Blastochloris tepida: one gene and its partner. The protein of the gene in region 2 interacts with the protein of the main gene of each other region in a pairwise test. Links are inferred from orthologs where the notes say so. Each region holds a gene or a part of one and is shown on either strand. Other genes may lie near its edges. The genes, in order: BLTE_RS12920 and dnaA.

The links.
Region 1: the proteins of dnaA (region 2) and BLTE_RS12920 interact in binary tests that used the Escherichia coli proteins (3 or more experiments, as listed by UniProt). The link is inferred for Blastochloris tepida from one-to-one orthologs.

The regions. Positions count from the first base shown.
Region 1 is NZ_AP018907.1:2,843,473-2,849,937, reverse strand. What follows is about bases 1,532-4,390. They hold BLTE_RS12920 (replicative DNA helicase), read right to left. Parts: upstream 3,777-4,390; coding sequence 2,286-3,776; downstream 1,532-2,285. Other genes in these bases: BLTE_RS12915 (cyclopropane fatty acid synthase), read right to left, coding at 3,943-4,390; BLTE_RS12925 (AI-2E family transporter), read left to right, coding at 1,532-2,159. In the rest of the region: BLTE_RS12940 (monovalent cation/H(+) antiporter subunit G), read right to left, coding at 1-77; BLTE_RS12935 (MrpF/PhaF family protein), read right to left, coding at 74-343; BLTE_RS12930 (Na+/H+ antiporter subunit E), read right to left, coding at 336-800; more of BLTE_RS12925, read left to right, coding at 1,059-1,531; more of BLTE_RS12915, read right to left, coding at 4,391-5,202; BLTE_RS12910 (hypothetical protein), read right to left, coding at 5,600-6,112; transcription elongation factor GreA, read right to left, coding at 6,175-6,465. UniProt on the Escherichia coli protein: The main replicative DNA helicase, it participates in initiation and elongation during chromosome replication. Travels ahead of the DNA replisome, separating dsDNA into templates for DNA synthesis.
Region 2 is NZ_AP018907.1:861,191-867,729, forward strand. Bases 1,933-4,865 are described here. They hold dnaA (chromosomal replication initiator protein DnaA), read left to right. Parts: upstream 1,933-2,659; coding sequence 2,660-4,072; downstream 4,073-4,865. Other genes in these bases: dnaN (DNA polymerase III subunit beta), read left to right, coding at 4,265-4,865. Also shown: BLTE_RS03890 (class I SAM-dependent methyltransferase), read right to left, coding at 1-62; BLTE_RS03895 (undecaprenyl-diphosphate phosphatase), read right to left, coding at 59-865; rpsT (30S ribosomal protein S20), read left to right, coding at 1,140-1,406; more of dnaN, read left to right, coding at 4,866-5,383; BLTE_RS03915 (DNA replication/repair protein RecF), read left to right, coding at 5,574-6,539. UniProt on the Escherichia coli protein: Plays an essential in the initiation and regulation of chromosomal replication. Binds in an ATP-dependent fashion to the origin of replication (oriC) to initiate formation of the DNA replication initiation complex once per cell cycle.

The DNA of each region.
Region 1 (6,465 bases), 2.0 Mb from region 2 along the record:
ACGGTGCCGGCAAGAAAGAAGAAGGCGCCGCCGGCAATGGCGACGACCGAGGCGATGTCGAGCAGCAGGCCGGTCACGCCGCGTCTCCGGAGTCCGGCGGCGCGGTCTCGACCAGCGCGACCGAGGCGAACACCGACAGCACCGCCAGCACCAGCGCCACGTCCACCACCGCATAGAGCGAATTGGCGATGGAGAACAGCAGCAGCACGGCGATGCCGCCGGTGCCGAGCAGCTGCATCGCCATCATGCGGTCGGCGCGGCCGGGGCCGCGCAGCACGCGGGCGAGCCCCAGCGCCACCACGACCAGCACGAAGCCGGCGGCTCCCAGCATGAAGCTATACATCGCCGCCTCCGGCGAAGGTGCGGCGGAAGCGCGCCTCCTCGCTCGCAAGCTGCTCGGCCACCGGCTGGGCGACGTCGAGGCAGTGGACGACGAGGCGGCCCTCAGCATCGGTGCCGGCCGGCAGCGTGCCGGGCACGAGGCAGACGGTGGTGCAGAAGGCGCTGCGCACGCTCCCCGCCGGCAGGCACGTCGGGTGCAGGACGAAGCCGGCGGCCGGCAGCGGCCTGGGATCGAGCGCGCGGCGCGCCACGTCGATGCCGGCGAGGATCGACTGGCCGAACAGCCGAAGCCCGTAGCCGAGTGTGGCAAGCGGCGTCATGTGCAGCCCGCTCGGCGGCATCAGCGCAAGGCTTGCCCAGGTGGCGAGCGCGACGGTGGCGAGCGCGACGGCGAGGACTCCCGCCGTGAGGTCGAACGGGTCCGTGCCGGCGATGGCGATCCACAGCAGCGCCAGCACGCCGGCCCGAACCGCGGCGGTCCGCCCGCGGCGGCCCGATCTCGAATCCGACTGATCCACTGCGCCGCCCGCGAAAAGGTTCCGCACGAGACATGGCCGGACGGGCCGGCCCCAGCATGCTAATCGACAGGCGCCGCTTTCACCAGCGCGCATGCCGCCGATTGAACGCGCCGCCGGTTTGTGGTCCGATCCGCGACTTCGCCCGCGCGATCCGCGCTTGGGCGGACCGCAATTTCGCCTCCAAAGCACGGCCCGGACATGCAGACAACCGACAGCCCCATCGCGACGATCGACAGCACGCAGACGCCTGTTCCGCCTTCTGCCGGCGGCGACGCAAGCCGGCGCGGCTCCATCACGCTGCTTGCCGTCTGCACCGCCATCCTGGTGCTGATCGCGCTCTATTACGGCGAGGTGATCCTGGCGCCGGTGGTGTTCGCGCTGTTCATCATCGCGCTGGTGTGGCCGCTGCAGTCGGGCCTGCAGGCGCGCATCCCCAGGCTCGCGGCGATGGCCGTCACCGTGGTGGTGGTGGTGGTGGTGCTCGCCGTGCTCGGCACGCTGATCGGCTGGGGGTTCGGCCGCGCGGCGCGCTGGCTGCTGGCGGATTCGGCGCGCTTCCAGGCGCTCTATCTGCAGGGCGTCGAATGGCTCGAAGGCCATGGCTTCGCGGTGGCCGGCGTCTTCTCCGACGTGTTCAGCGTGTCGTGGATGGTGCGCACGGTGCAGAGCATCGGCGCGCGGCTGCAGAGCATCGTCAGCTTCTCGGTGGTGGTGGCGGTGTTCCTCATTCTCGGGCTGCTGGAGGTGGAGGAGACCGCCGCGAAGCTGCGGGCGATGAGGAACCGCGCGGCCGGCGAGGCCGTGGTGGCGGCCGCAGCCAAGACCGCCGCCAAGCTGCAGAAATACATGCTGGTGCGCACGGCGATGAGCGTGATGACCGGCGCGCTGGTGTGGGCGTTCAGCTCGCTCATCGGCCTGCCGCTCGCCGCCGAATGGGGCGTGATCGCGTTCGCGCTGAACTACATTCCGTTCATCGGCTCGTTCATCGCCACGCTGGCGCCGACGCTGTTCGCGCTGGTGCATTTCGAATCGTGGCAGGTGGCGCTCGGCGTGTTCGCCGGGCTCAACATCATCCAGTTCGTCGTCGGCAGCTATCTGGAGCCGCGGGTGGCCGGCAGCGCACTGTCGATCTCGCCGTTCATCGTGCTGCTCGCGGTGTTCCTGTGGAGCTTCCTGTGGGGCATCGCCGGCGCCTTCATCGGCGTGCCGATCGTGATCGCGCTGATCACCGTGTGCGAGCAGTACCCGGCGAGCCAATGGGTCGCGGGCCTGCTCGCCGGCAGCAAGAGCGAGGGGTGATACGGTTTCCGTTTGATCGGCTCGAAACCGTTGGCGGGCCGGGAGCCGCGCTCTTTCCTTCTCCCGCAAGGGGAGAGGGAAGAACCGCCACCTTCCCCCGAAACCGTCTGACGCCCGCGGCCCCGCTCAGCGCCGGTCGGGCAGATGGTCGGTGCGCGCGAGGGTGGAGAAGCGCGTGTACTCGGACTCGAAGTGCAGCTTCACCGTACCGGTGGGGCCGTGGCGCTGCTTGCCGATGATCACCTCGGCGGTGCCCTTCACCGCGGCGAGATCCTGCTCCCACTTGAACCATTCCTCGGTGCCCTGCCGCGGCTCCTTGCCCTTGAGGTAATATTCCTCGCGGAACACGAACAGCACGACGTCGGCGTCCTGCTCGATCGAGCCGGATTCACGCAGGTCCGAAAGCTGCGGCCGCTTGTCCTCGCGGTTCTCGACCTGACGCGACAGCTGCGACAGCGCGACGATCGGCACGGCGAGCTCCTTGGCCAGCGCCTTGAGGCCGGTGGTGATCTCGGTCACCTCCTGCACGCGGCCTTCGCTGGCGCGCTTCGAGGAGCCCGACAGCAGCTGCAGATAGTCGACGATCATCAAATCGAGCCCGCGCTGGCGCTTGAGCCGCCGTGCGCGCGCGGTGAGCTGGGCGATCGAGATGCCGCCGGTGTCGTCGATATAGAGCGGGATCGCCTGCATCACCTGGGCGGCGGCGGCGAGCTTGCCGAAATCGGCATCCGAGATGTCGCCGCGGCGGATCTTCGAGGACGGGATCGCCGACTGCTCGGCGAGCACGCGGGTGGCGAGCTGCTCGGCCGACATTTCCAGCGAGAAGAAGCCGACGATGCCGCCGGCTACCGTCTCGATCGAGCCGTCGGGCCGCGGCCGGCCGTGATAATTGGCGGCGACATTGTAGGCGATGTTGGTGGCAAGCGCCGTCTTGCCCATGCCGGGGCGGCCGGCGAGGATGACGAGGTCGGACGGCTGCAGCCCGCCCATCAGCGAATCGAGATCGTCGAGCCCGGAGGCGAGACCGGAGAGGTGACCGTCGCGCTGATAGGCGCGGCCGGCCATGTCGATCGCCTCCTTCAGAGCGTCCGAGAAGCGCAGGAAGCCGCCGTCATAGCGCCCGGTCTCGGCCAGCTCGTAGAGGCGCCGCTCGGCGTCCTCGATCTGGTCGTTGGGCGGCATGTCCACCGGCGCGTCATAGGCGATGTTGACCATGTCCTCGCCGATGCGGATCAGTTCGCGCCGCGTGGCGAGGTCGTAGATCACCCGGCCGTAATCGGCCGCATTGATGACGGTGGTGGCTTCCGCGGCCAGGCGCGACAGATACTGCGCCACCGTCAGCCCGCCGATGTCGGCATCGGCCGGCAGGAAGGTCTTGACGGTGACCGGGGTCGCCACCTTGCCGGCGCGGATGAGCTGGGCGCACACCTCGAAGATCGACTGGTGCAGCGGCTCGAAGAAGTGCTTCGGCTCCAGGAAGTCCGAGACGCGATAGAACGCCTCGTTGTTCACCAGCACCGCGCCGAGCAGCGCCTGCTCGACCTCGACATTGTGCGGCGCCGCCCGGTAGAGCGGATCGGGGCCTTGCGTTTTGCGGGCAAACGATTCGACAGCCATGCCATCATCCAACGCTGGGATCATGGCTTAGCACGCCGCCGCGGTCGTCAGGGAATCATCCTGCGCAACGCCCCGCAATCCACATGCGCACCGGAATCACGCAAAGCGGGGCCGGCCGCGCTTGACTGTCGCGCGGCCGCCCGCGATCGATTCGGAGCCGAATCGATCAGGTCCCCGCCAGCCGCAGTTGCGGCCGGCCCTCGCGCTCGGCGGCGCTGAGGCGGGCCTCGCGATCGGCGATGTAGCGGCGGGTGGGCGGCACCACGCCCTCGCGTTTGACCAACTGGATTTGGAACACCATCATCCCGTGGTGGCGGAAGGCCATCTCGCACGAGGCGAGGTAGAACTCCCACATCCGGCAGAAGCGCTCGTCATAGAGGCGGCGCGCCTCGTCGCGGCGGGCGAGGAAGCGCTCGCGCCACGCCTTCAAAGTGTCGGCATAGTGCAGCCGCAGGATCTCGATGTCGGCGACGAGGAAGCCCGCGCGCTCCACCGCCGGCATCAGCTCCGACAGCGCCGGCACATAGACGCCGGGGAAGATGTGTTTGGCGATCCAGGGATTGGTGACGCCCGGCCCCTCCGAGCGGCCGATGGCGTGGACGAGGCAGACGCCGTCCTCGGCCAAGAGCTCGAACGCCTTGGCGAAGAACGCCGGAAGGTAGCCGATGCCGACATGCTCCAGCATCCCGACCGAGACGATGCGGTCGAACCGGCCTCTGGTATCGCGATAGTCTTCGAGCGCGAATTCGATCCGCTCGCCGAGCCCGCTGTCGGCGGCGCGCTGGCGGGCGATGGCGAACTGGTGGTCGGACAGCGTGATACCGCGCACCCTGGCCCCGGCGACGCTTGCGAGATAGAGCGCAAGCCAGCCCCAGCCCGAGCCGATGTCGAGCACCCACTGGCCGGGCTCGACCAGCAGCTTCGCGGCGATGTGGCGCTTCTTGGCGAGCTGGGCCGCCTCCAGGCTCTGTCCGGGCATCTCGAAATAGGCGCAGGAATATTGCCGGTCGGGATCGAGGAACAGGCTGTAGAGCCGGTCGTCGAGATCGTAATGATGGTGGACATTGGCCCGCGCCCGCCGCCGCCAATTGGCTTGTCCCAGCCGGCGCACCGCACGGCGCGCCACGGCCAGAAGCGGCGCCAGCGGCAGCCGCCGCTCGCCGGCAACCGAGCGCGCCATGGTCAGCGCCAGGAGATCGGCGATCGAGCCGGTCTCGACGACGAGGCCGCCCTCCATGAAGGCTTCGCCGAGCTTGAGCTCGGGATCGGCCAGCACCGCAAGCTGCCAGCCGGGGCTGGTGAAGCGGATCGCCACCTCCGGGGGCGTGCCGTCCCCGAAGCGATAGCGCCGCCCCCGCGCGGTCACCACCGTGAGCTGGCCGGTCGTGACCATTGCCTCGAACATGCGCCGGAGCAGGCCGTCCATCGGCACCTCCGTCGAATCGCGAGTCGTGTCCTACGGTTTCCGGGTCGTCATGCGGTTTCAAGTCGTCATGCGGTTTCAAGCCGTCATGGGCCGAGCCACCAGCGCGGCCGGCCCGCGCAGGCGACGCGGGACGCGCCACACAGCCATGCCTGCTTCCTCGCAGGCGGGCCGGAACCGGCCGCCTCGCGGAGAACGGGCAGGCTGCGGCATCATTCAACCGCCGCATTGACCTTCGGGCAATTAACGAACGCGTGAGCGAGGGCCGGACGATCCCAAAGGAATCCCGGAATCGATCTTGTCAAAATCTTTGATTTAAAACGGTTTTCTCGGCGATCGGAATGGGGTTTCCGGCTGGATCGGCCGGAAACCGCCTCAGGCCGCCGATCGCGCCGGCCAATCACACGCGCTTGGTCAGCCAGCTGGCGAAGAACGAGCTGATATAGGCGATGCGGCGTTCCTCATTGTCCGGCAGGTACCAGGCGCCGGCACTGGCGGAGGGCACGGCCGCGAGCATCGGCACGCGGGCAGTCGGCGTCCTGCTGCCGGCCGGCACGATCAGCGCCTCGCCCTCCATATAGTCGGTATCGACCGTGGAGCCGCCGCTGCCGCCGCCGGAGGCCGAGCCGGTGTAGGAGCCCAGCGACAGCGAGGTGATCCGCACCAGCAAAGTGGGCGCGCCGCGCGCCCCGGTGATCCGCCCGGCGAACGCCGCCGGCAGGTCGCGGGCGAGGTTGCGGCGGACCAGCACGGCGTCGCGGCCGACCAGTTGCGTGGTGTCGATGTTGATGGCGCGGAACGTCGCGCCGGTCTGGGCGGCGGCCGGCCGGCCGAGCGCCGGCAGCGCGGCCAGCGCGCCGCCGAGCGCGGCCAGCGCGGCCCGGCGGGTGAGGGGATCAGCGGCATTCACCATGGCATCCTCCGCAGTTCGGCGGCCGGGAACGGCTCTGCGGCCCAAAGGGCCGGAGAAGCGTATCAGACCCAGCGCACCTCGACGATCTCGTAGCTCTTGGCGCCGCCCGGCGCGTTCACCTCGACCGAGGCGCCGACCTTCTTGCCGACCAGAGCGCGGGCGAGCGGCGAGGTGATGGAGATGCGGCCCTTCTTGGCGTCGGCTTCCTGCTCGCCGACGATCTGCCACACCTTCTCCTCCTCGCTGTCCTCGTCGATCAGCTTGACGGTGGCGCCGAACTTGACGACCTCGCCCGACAGCTTGGAGACGTCGATCACCTCGGCGCGAGAAATGATCGATTCGAGCTCGGCGAT
Region 2 (6,539 bases):
TAATCGGTGTCGCCGGCACTGCCGTCGCGGCGGCCGGCGACTGTCGCCTCCGCCGCGCTCATCCGATCAGCCACAAACCGAGCAGGCCCAGCGTGCCGGCGGCGATGCGGTAATAGGCGAAGGGCGCGAAGCCGTGCCGGGCGACGAAGTCGAGCAGCGTCTTGACCACCAGCACCGCCGCGCAGAACGCCGCGACGAAGCCGACCAGGATCAAGAGGCCGTCGTCGGCGCTGAGCACCGACCAGTTCTTATAGAGGTCGTAGGTGAAGGCGCCGGCCATGGTCGGCAGCGCCAGGAAGAAGGAGAATTCGGCGGCTGCGCGCTTGTCCACCCCCATCAGCATGGCGCCGACGATGGTGGCGCCCGAGCGCGACACGCCGGGGATCATCGCCACGGTCTGACAGCAGCCGATGCCGAAACACATCAGCGGCGTCAGCCGCATGGCGTCAAAGTGGCGCTGGGGCAGCCGCAGCCGGTCGACGATCAGAAGCACCACGCCGCCGAGGATCAAGGTGATGCAGACCAAAGCCGGTGTTTCGAACAGCACACGCTTGATGAAACCGTGGGCAAGTACGCCGATGACTGCGGCCGGCAGGAAACCGACAACAATTCCGATGACGAACCGTCGTGCTTGAGGATCTGTCGGCAGGCGGATGGCGACATCGACAAAGCGGGTGGAGTAGACAACCAGGATTGCCAGGATGGCGCCAAGTTGGATCAAGACTTCGAACGTCTTTCCCGATGACTCGAAGCCGAGAAAGTGGCCGACCAGCAGGAGGTGACCGGTCGACGATACGGGAATGAATTCGGTTAAACCTTCGATGAGTCCAAGGAAGGTGGCCTCGATCAAATCGCCGAGTGTCATATTATCCCCCGATGCCGAAGGAATCAGCGTGCGCCGCACGGCACTTCGGCAAGGCTTCTTTCCACGAGAGCAGGCTTTACTGCAAGCGCTTGGCCGAAAGCTCCATACTGAAACGGCTATGGCGCCGTTGACGCTACCGGGGACGGCGGTTATAGAGCCGCGACGCGAGTTGCGGCCCGGTGAGCCGGCGAACCGAAAACGTCGCTCAAGCCCTCCGCAGAAGCTGACAGCAGGCGCGGCGTCGGACCGCACCCAGACTTACAGGATTCAGGCCATGGCCAACACCAGTTCCGCCAAGAAAGCGGCCCGCAAGATCGCCCGCCGGACCGCCATCAACAAGATGCGCCGCACCCGGGTGCGCACCGCGGTGCGCAAGGTCGAAGACGCCCTCGCCAAGGGCGATGCGACGGCCGCCGCCGCCGCGCTCAAGCTCGCCGAGCCGGAGATCATGCGTTCGGTCGGCAAGGGCATCCTCCACCGCAACACCGCGTCGCGCAAAGTCTCGCGCCTGACCAAGCGGGTGAAGAAGATCGCCGACTGAGGCGGGGCGCCGGGGCGCCAGCTGCGCCGCCTCTGCCCGCCCGCGGCGGGCGATGGCAGGCGGACCGGCCCCGCGACACAAATGGTTCAAGGATGGAATCCGGCACTTGTCACCAAGTGCCGGATTTCTGCTATTCTGGCTTGAAATTTCTATGACGCCGCACGCAGGGGGATGAAATTCATCCGGCGACCCCACTTTTCACGATGGCGGATCCGATTCGGTCATCCGGAACCATACGTAAATTTCCCATTGACTCAATTTTCCGGTTTGGGGGGCGCAGGGGCCGCTTGGCAGGCTTTGGCCGTCGGTCTCGCCGCTCAGATTTTCTCCTGAATAATCAATTGTTTGGACCCTAAGCGGCGGCGGGGCCGGGATTCTCGATCGGTTCCAAACGGGCCGAACGGGCCGATTTCGGGATTGTGGGCGAGTGTTGCAACGGCGACGCCCAGCCAAGATTCCGGCAGAATCCTCAGAGATTTGCCGGCTGACCTTTGCCCCCCGCGCCGTGCTTTTGTTTCGGCACCGATCCGGCCGCGCGCCGCAGCCGGGTTGGACGCGAGTTGCGAAGGCCGGGATGCGTGTTAAGACTCCGTTCACCTGCGGGGGTCATCCCCAGGTAAGTCTGTTCGTTCAGAGTTATTTTTAGTTGGAGCTGCGGAGAGCATGACCATGCAAGGGTTTCCCAAACGGACCCCGATCTTGGTCTAGTTATCCAGCAGTCGATATACTTGCGAACTTGTTTTGGGGGCCAGCCGGCGTCCTGTCGGCGGGTGGCGTAACAAGTATCGACATTCCAAGTAAGAAGAGCTGCGCGTTGTTGCAGCCGAGGGACAGCTATGTCTGGAATTGCACCGAACGGAGAGTGCCGGGGTCACACTGGCCCGCGATCTCCGATTGACCGCGCGCCTCGGCCCTGTGGGTCGGGGATCAAGCCCGATGCCGTCTCTGCCGCTGATGTCCGGGGACCGAACGGCCCTCGGGTCGGGGCGGTGCCGGCAGCGGCACGCGCGGTCCCATTCCCGGGCGCACCCAGCGTGCGCTGAACGCGACTTCCGGCAACGAAACCGACGTGTCTCCTGCCTGGCGGGGCAGAGGGGCATGACGATTGCGACCATCGACGAAAAGCGGAGCGGCGGATGTTGAAGAGCGAAGGTCTGGAGACCGGTTTTTTCCCGGGCCACAAATCGGTACGGAGCGCCCAGCCTGCGTTTGCGCGGACGTCGACGCGGTTTGACACCCAGTTCGACTCGCAAATGGCGGCGGCCTCGTGGGATCGCGTGCGCTCCCGGCTGAAGTCGACGCTGGGCGAGGAGGTCTATGCGAGCTGGTTCGCCTGCATGCAGCTCGATGCGGTGGCCGGCGAGGGCGTGCGCCTGTCGGTGCCCACGCGCTTCCTGAAGAGCTGGATCCAGACCCATTATGCCGAGCCGCTCGACGCCTTCTGGCGCGAGGAGATGCCGAGCCTGAAGCAGGTGGATCTGGTGGTCCGCTCGGCGGTGGCGCGGCTGCCGGCCCGCCCGGCGGCGGTCGAGCCGGCGCCTGCGGCGGCGCCCGCGCTGCCGGCCGGCACGCGGCCGCGGCCGATGCCGATCGTCGACACCCCGTTCGCCAATGTCGAGGGGCTGCCGGCCTCGCCGCTCGATCCGCGCCTGACCTTCGAGACCTTCATGGTCGGGCGCTCGAACACGCTGGCCCACGCCGCGGCGCAGGAGATCGCCGAGTCGCGTGCCGGCGAGAGCATCCGCTTCAATCCGCTCTATGTTCATGCCGCGGTCGGGCTCGGCAAGACCCACCTGCTGCAGGCGATCGCGTGGCGGGCGAGCCGGCTCGGTCGGCGCGTGCTGTATCTTACGGCAGAGAAGTTCATGTTCGGCTTCGTGGCGGCGCTGAAGAACCAGACGGCGCTGGCCTTCAAGGAGGCGCTGCGCGGCATCGATCTTCTGATCATCGACGACCTGCAGTTCCTGCAGGGCAAGTCGGTGCAGCAGGAATTCTGCCACACGCTCAATGCCTTGATCGATTCCGGCCGGCCCGTGGTGATCGCTGCCGACCGGCCGCCGGGCGAGCTTGAGAGCCTGGACGAGCGGGTGCGCTCGCGCCTTGCCGGCGGCCTGTCGGTCGAGATCGGCCCGCTGGAGGAGGAGCTGCGCCGCGCCATCCTGGCGGCGCGCATCGGCCAGATCCGCACCAAGCATCCCGGCTTCGAGGTGCCCGCCGAGGTGGTCGACTATGTCGCCGCCCAGGTGACCGCCAATGGCCGCGACCTCGACGGCGCCCTCAACCGGCTGCTCGCCCACAACACGCTGACGAGCTGCCCGGTGACGCTGGAGATGGCCGAGCACGCCATCCGCGACCTCGTGCGGCATACCGATACCAAGCGGGTGCGGATCGAGGACATCATCCGCCTCGTCGCCGAGCACTCCGGCATTTCCAAGCAGGACATCCTGTCCTCGCGCCGCACCGCCAATGTCGTGCTGCCGCGGCAGGTGGCCATGTATCTGGCGAAGACGCTGACCCTGCGTTCGCTGCCGGAGATCGGCCGCAGGTTCGGCGGGCGCGACCACACCACGGTGCTGCACGCGGTCCGCAAGATCGAGGAGAAGGTCAAGACCGACCGGGCGTTCGCCGACGAGGTCGAGCTTCTCAAGCGGCGCATCCTCGACTAGAGGGATCGCTCCGGCGCATCCTGGCCGGGTGCCGATTGGCGGAAGGGCCTTCGCATTGCTGCGAATCCTGCGCTAAAGTCCCTGTTCCCGGCCCGGGTGGCCGGGGGGAGGGCCGCTCGGCCTCAGCCCGTCTGCGTCTTCCGGAGCTTTCCGCCGCGCGGCCTCGCGCCGCCGGCAGTCGAGGTGTCGTCAATGCGTACCATCGTCGAGCGGGCCGACCTCGCCAAATCGCTTGGCCACGTCCACCGCGTGGTGGAGAAGCGCAACACCATTCCCATTCTCGCCAACGTGCTGCTGCGCGCCGACGGCACGCGGCTGGAGCTGAAGGCGACCGACCTCGACCTGGAGGTGGTGGAGTCGATCGCCGCCGACGTGAAGCTCGCGGGCGCCACCACCGTGCCGGCGCACATGTTCCATGACATCGTGCGCAAGCTGCCGGAGGGGGCCGAGATCTCGCTGGAGGCCGACACGGCCAAGGGCACGCTGGTGATCCGCGCCGGCCGCGCCCGCTTCCAGCTCCAGACCCTGCCGGAATCCGACTTTCCCGACCTCACGGCCGGCGAGTTCGGCCACCGCTTCACGCTGAGCGCGGCCGACCTCAAGCGGCTGCTCGACAAGACCCAGTTCGCGATCTCGACCGAGGAGACGCGCTACTATCTGAACGGCATCTATCTGCACACCATCTCCGGCCCCGAGGGCGAGATGCTGCGGGCGGTCGCCACCGACGGCCACCGTCTGGCCCAGGTCGAGTTCGCCGCCCCCGCCGGCGCCACCGGCATGCCGGGGGTGATCGTGCCGCGCAAGACCGTGGCCGAGGTGCAGCGCCTGCTGGAGGACGGCTCGACCGAGGTGCAGATCGAGCTCTCGACCGCCAAGATCCGCTTCGCCTTCGGCGACACCGTGCTGACCTCGAAGCTGATCGACGGCACCTTCCCCGATTACGCGCGGGTCATCCCGGTCGCCAACGACAAGACGCTGCTGGTCGACAAGGCGGATTTCGCCGCCGCCGTCGATCGCGTCTCGACCGTGTCGAGCGAGCGCGGCCGCGCGGTCAAGCTCGCGCTGTCGGAAGGCAAGCTGGTGCTGACCGTCACCAATCCGGACTCCGGGTCGGCCACCGAGGAGATCGAGGCCGACTATGCCGCCGATCCGCTCGAGATCGGCTTCAACTCGCGCTATCTCCTGGAGATCACCGGCCAGCTCGAAGGCGACGATGCCGAGCTCAAGCTGGCCGATCCCGGCTCGCCGACGCTGCTGCGCGACAAGGACAGCCGCGGCGCGCTCTATGTGCTGATGCCGATGCGGGTGTGAGACGAACTCCGGCCGATCAGGCCGGAGTTTCGTATCCCGGTCGCCGAAAAATCCCTTCCAGATCAAGTGTTTTTCGGCGAGACCGTTTCCGGTATCCCGAAGGGATCAACCGGAAACCGTATGAGACGGCGCCGGGCGATCAGGCTCGGACTGGCCACGGGCCGGGACCGGCGCGCGGCCGTGACCACGCATGATGACGTTACCCGAATCTCCCTGGCCTTCGCGCCGCGCCGCGCGGGTGCGGCGGCTGTCGCTGGTCAATTTCCGCTCCTGGCGGCGCGCGGTGCTCGATCCCGGCGACGCGCCGGTGGTGCTGGTCGGCCCCAATGGTGCGGGCAAGACCAACCTGATCGAGGCGATCTCGTTTCTCGCGCCCGGCCGCGGCCTGCGCCGCGCTACGCTGGAGGAGGTGGCCCGCGACGACGATGCCGCCGGTAGCGGTTACGATCATGACGGCAGCGGCGGTAACGGCGGCGTCTCGGGCGAGGGCGGCGACCCCGGCAACGGATCTTGGGCCGTGTCGGCCGAGATCGAGGGTCATGTCGGGCCGGTGGTGCTCGGCACCGGCATCAACCCGTCTGATCCGACCGCCCCGGTGCGCAGCCGCGATTGCCGGATCGACCGCGTGCCGGTCGGCTCCGCCGCGGCCTTCGCCGAGCATCTCGCCATCGCCTGGCTGATTCCGCAGATGGACGGGCTGTTCCTCGGCCCGGCCGCCGAGCGGCGCCGGTTTCTCGACCGGCTGGTGCTGGCGGTCGATCCCGCCCACGGCGCGCGCGTCAATGCGCTGGAGCGGGCGCTGCGCTCGCGCAACCGCCTGCTGGAGCAGGGGGGAGGGGACGCGCGCTGGCTCGATGCCGTCGAGCACGAGGTGGCCGAGGTGGCGGTGGCGGTGGCGGCGGCACGCGCCGAGACGGTGCGGCGGCTTGCCGCCGAGATCCTCGCCGGCCGCGACGATGCCGGGCCGTTTCCGTGGGCGGGCCTGCGCATCGAAGGCTGGCTGGAGCGGGCGGTGGGCGACACGCCGGCGCTGGCGCTGGAGGATCTCTACCGCGCCCGCCTCGCCGAGGGCCGCGCCCGCGACCGCGCCGCCGGCCGCACGCTGGACGGGCCGCACCGCTCCGACCTCGTGGTGATCTTCGGCCCCAAGGGGGTG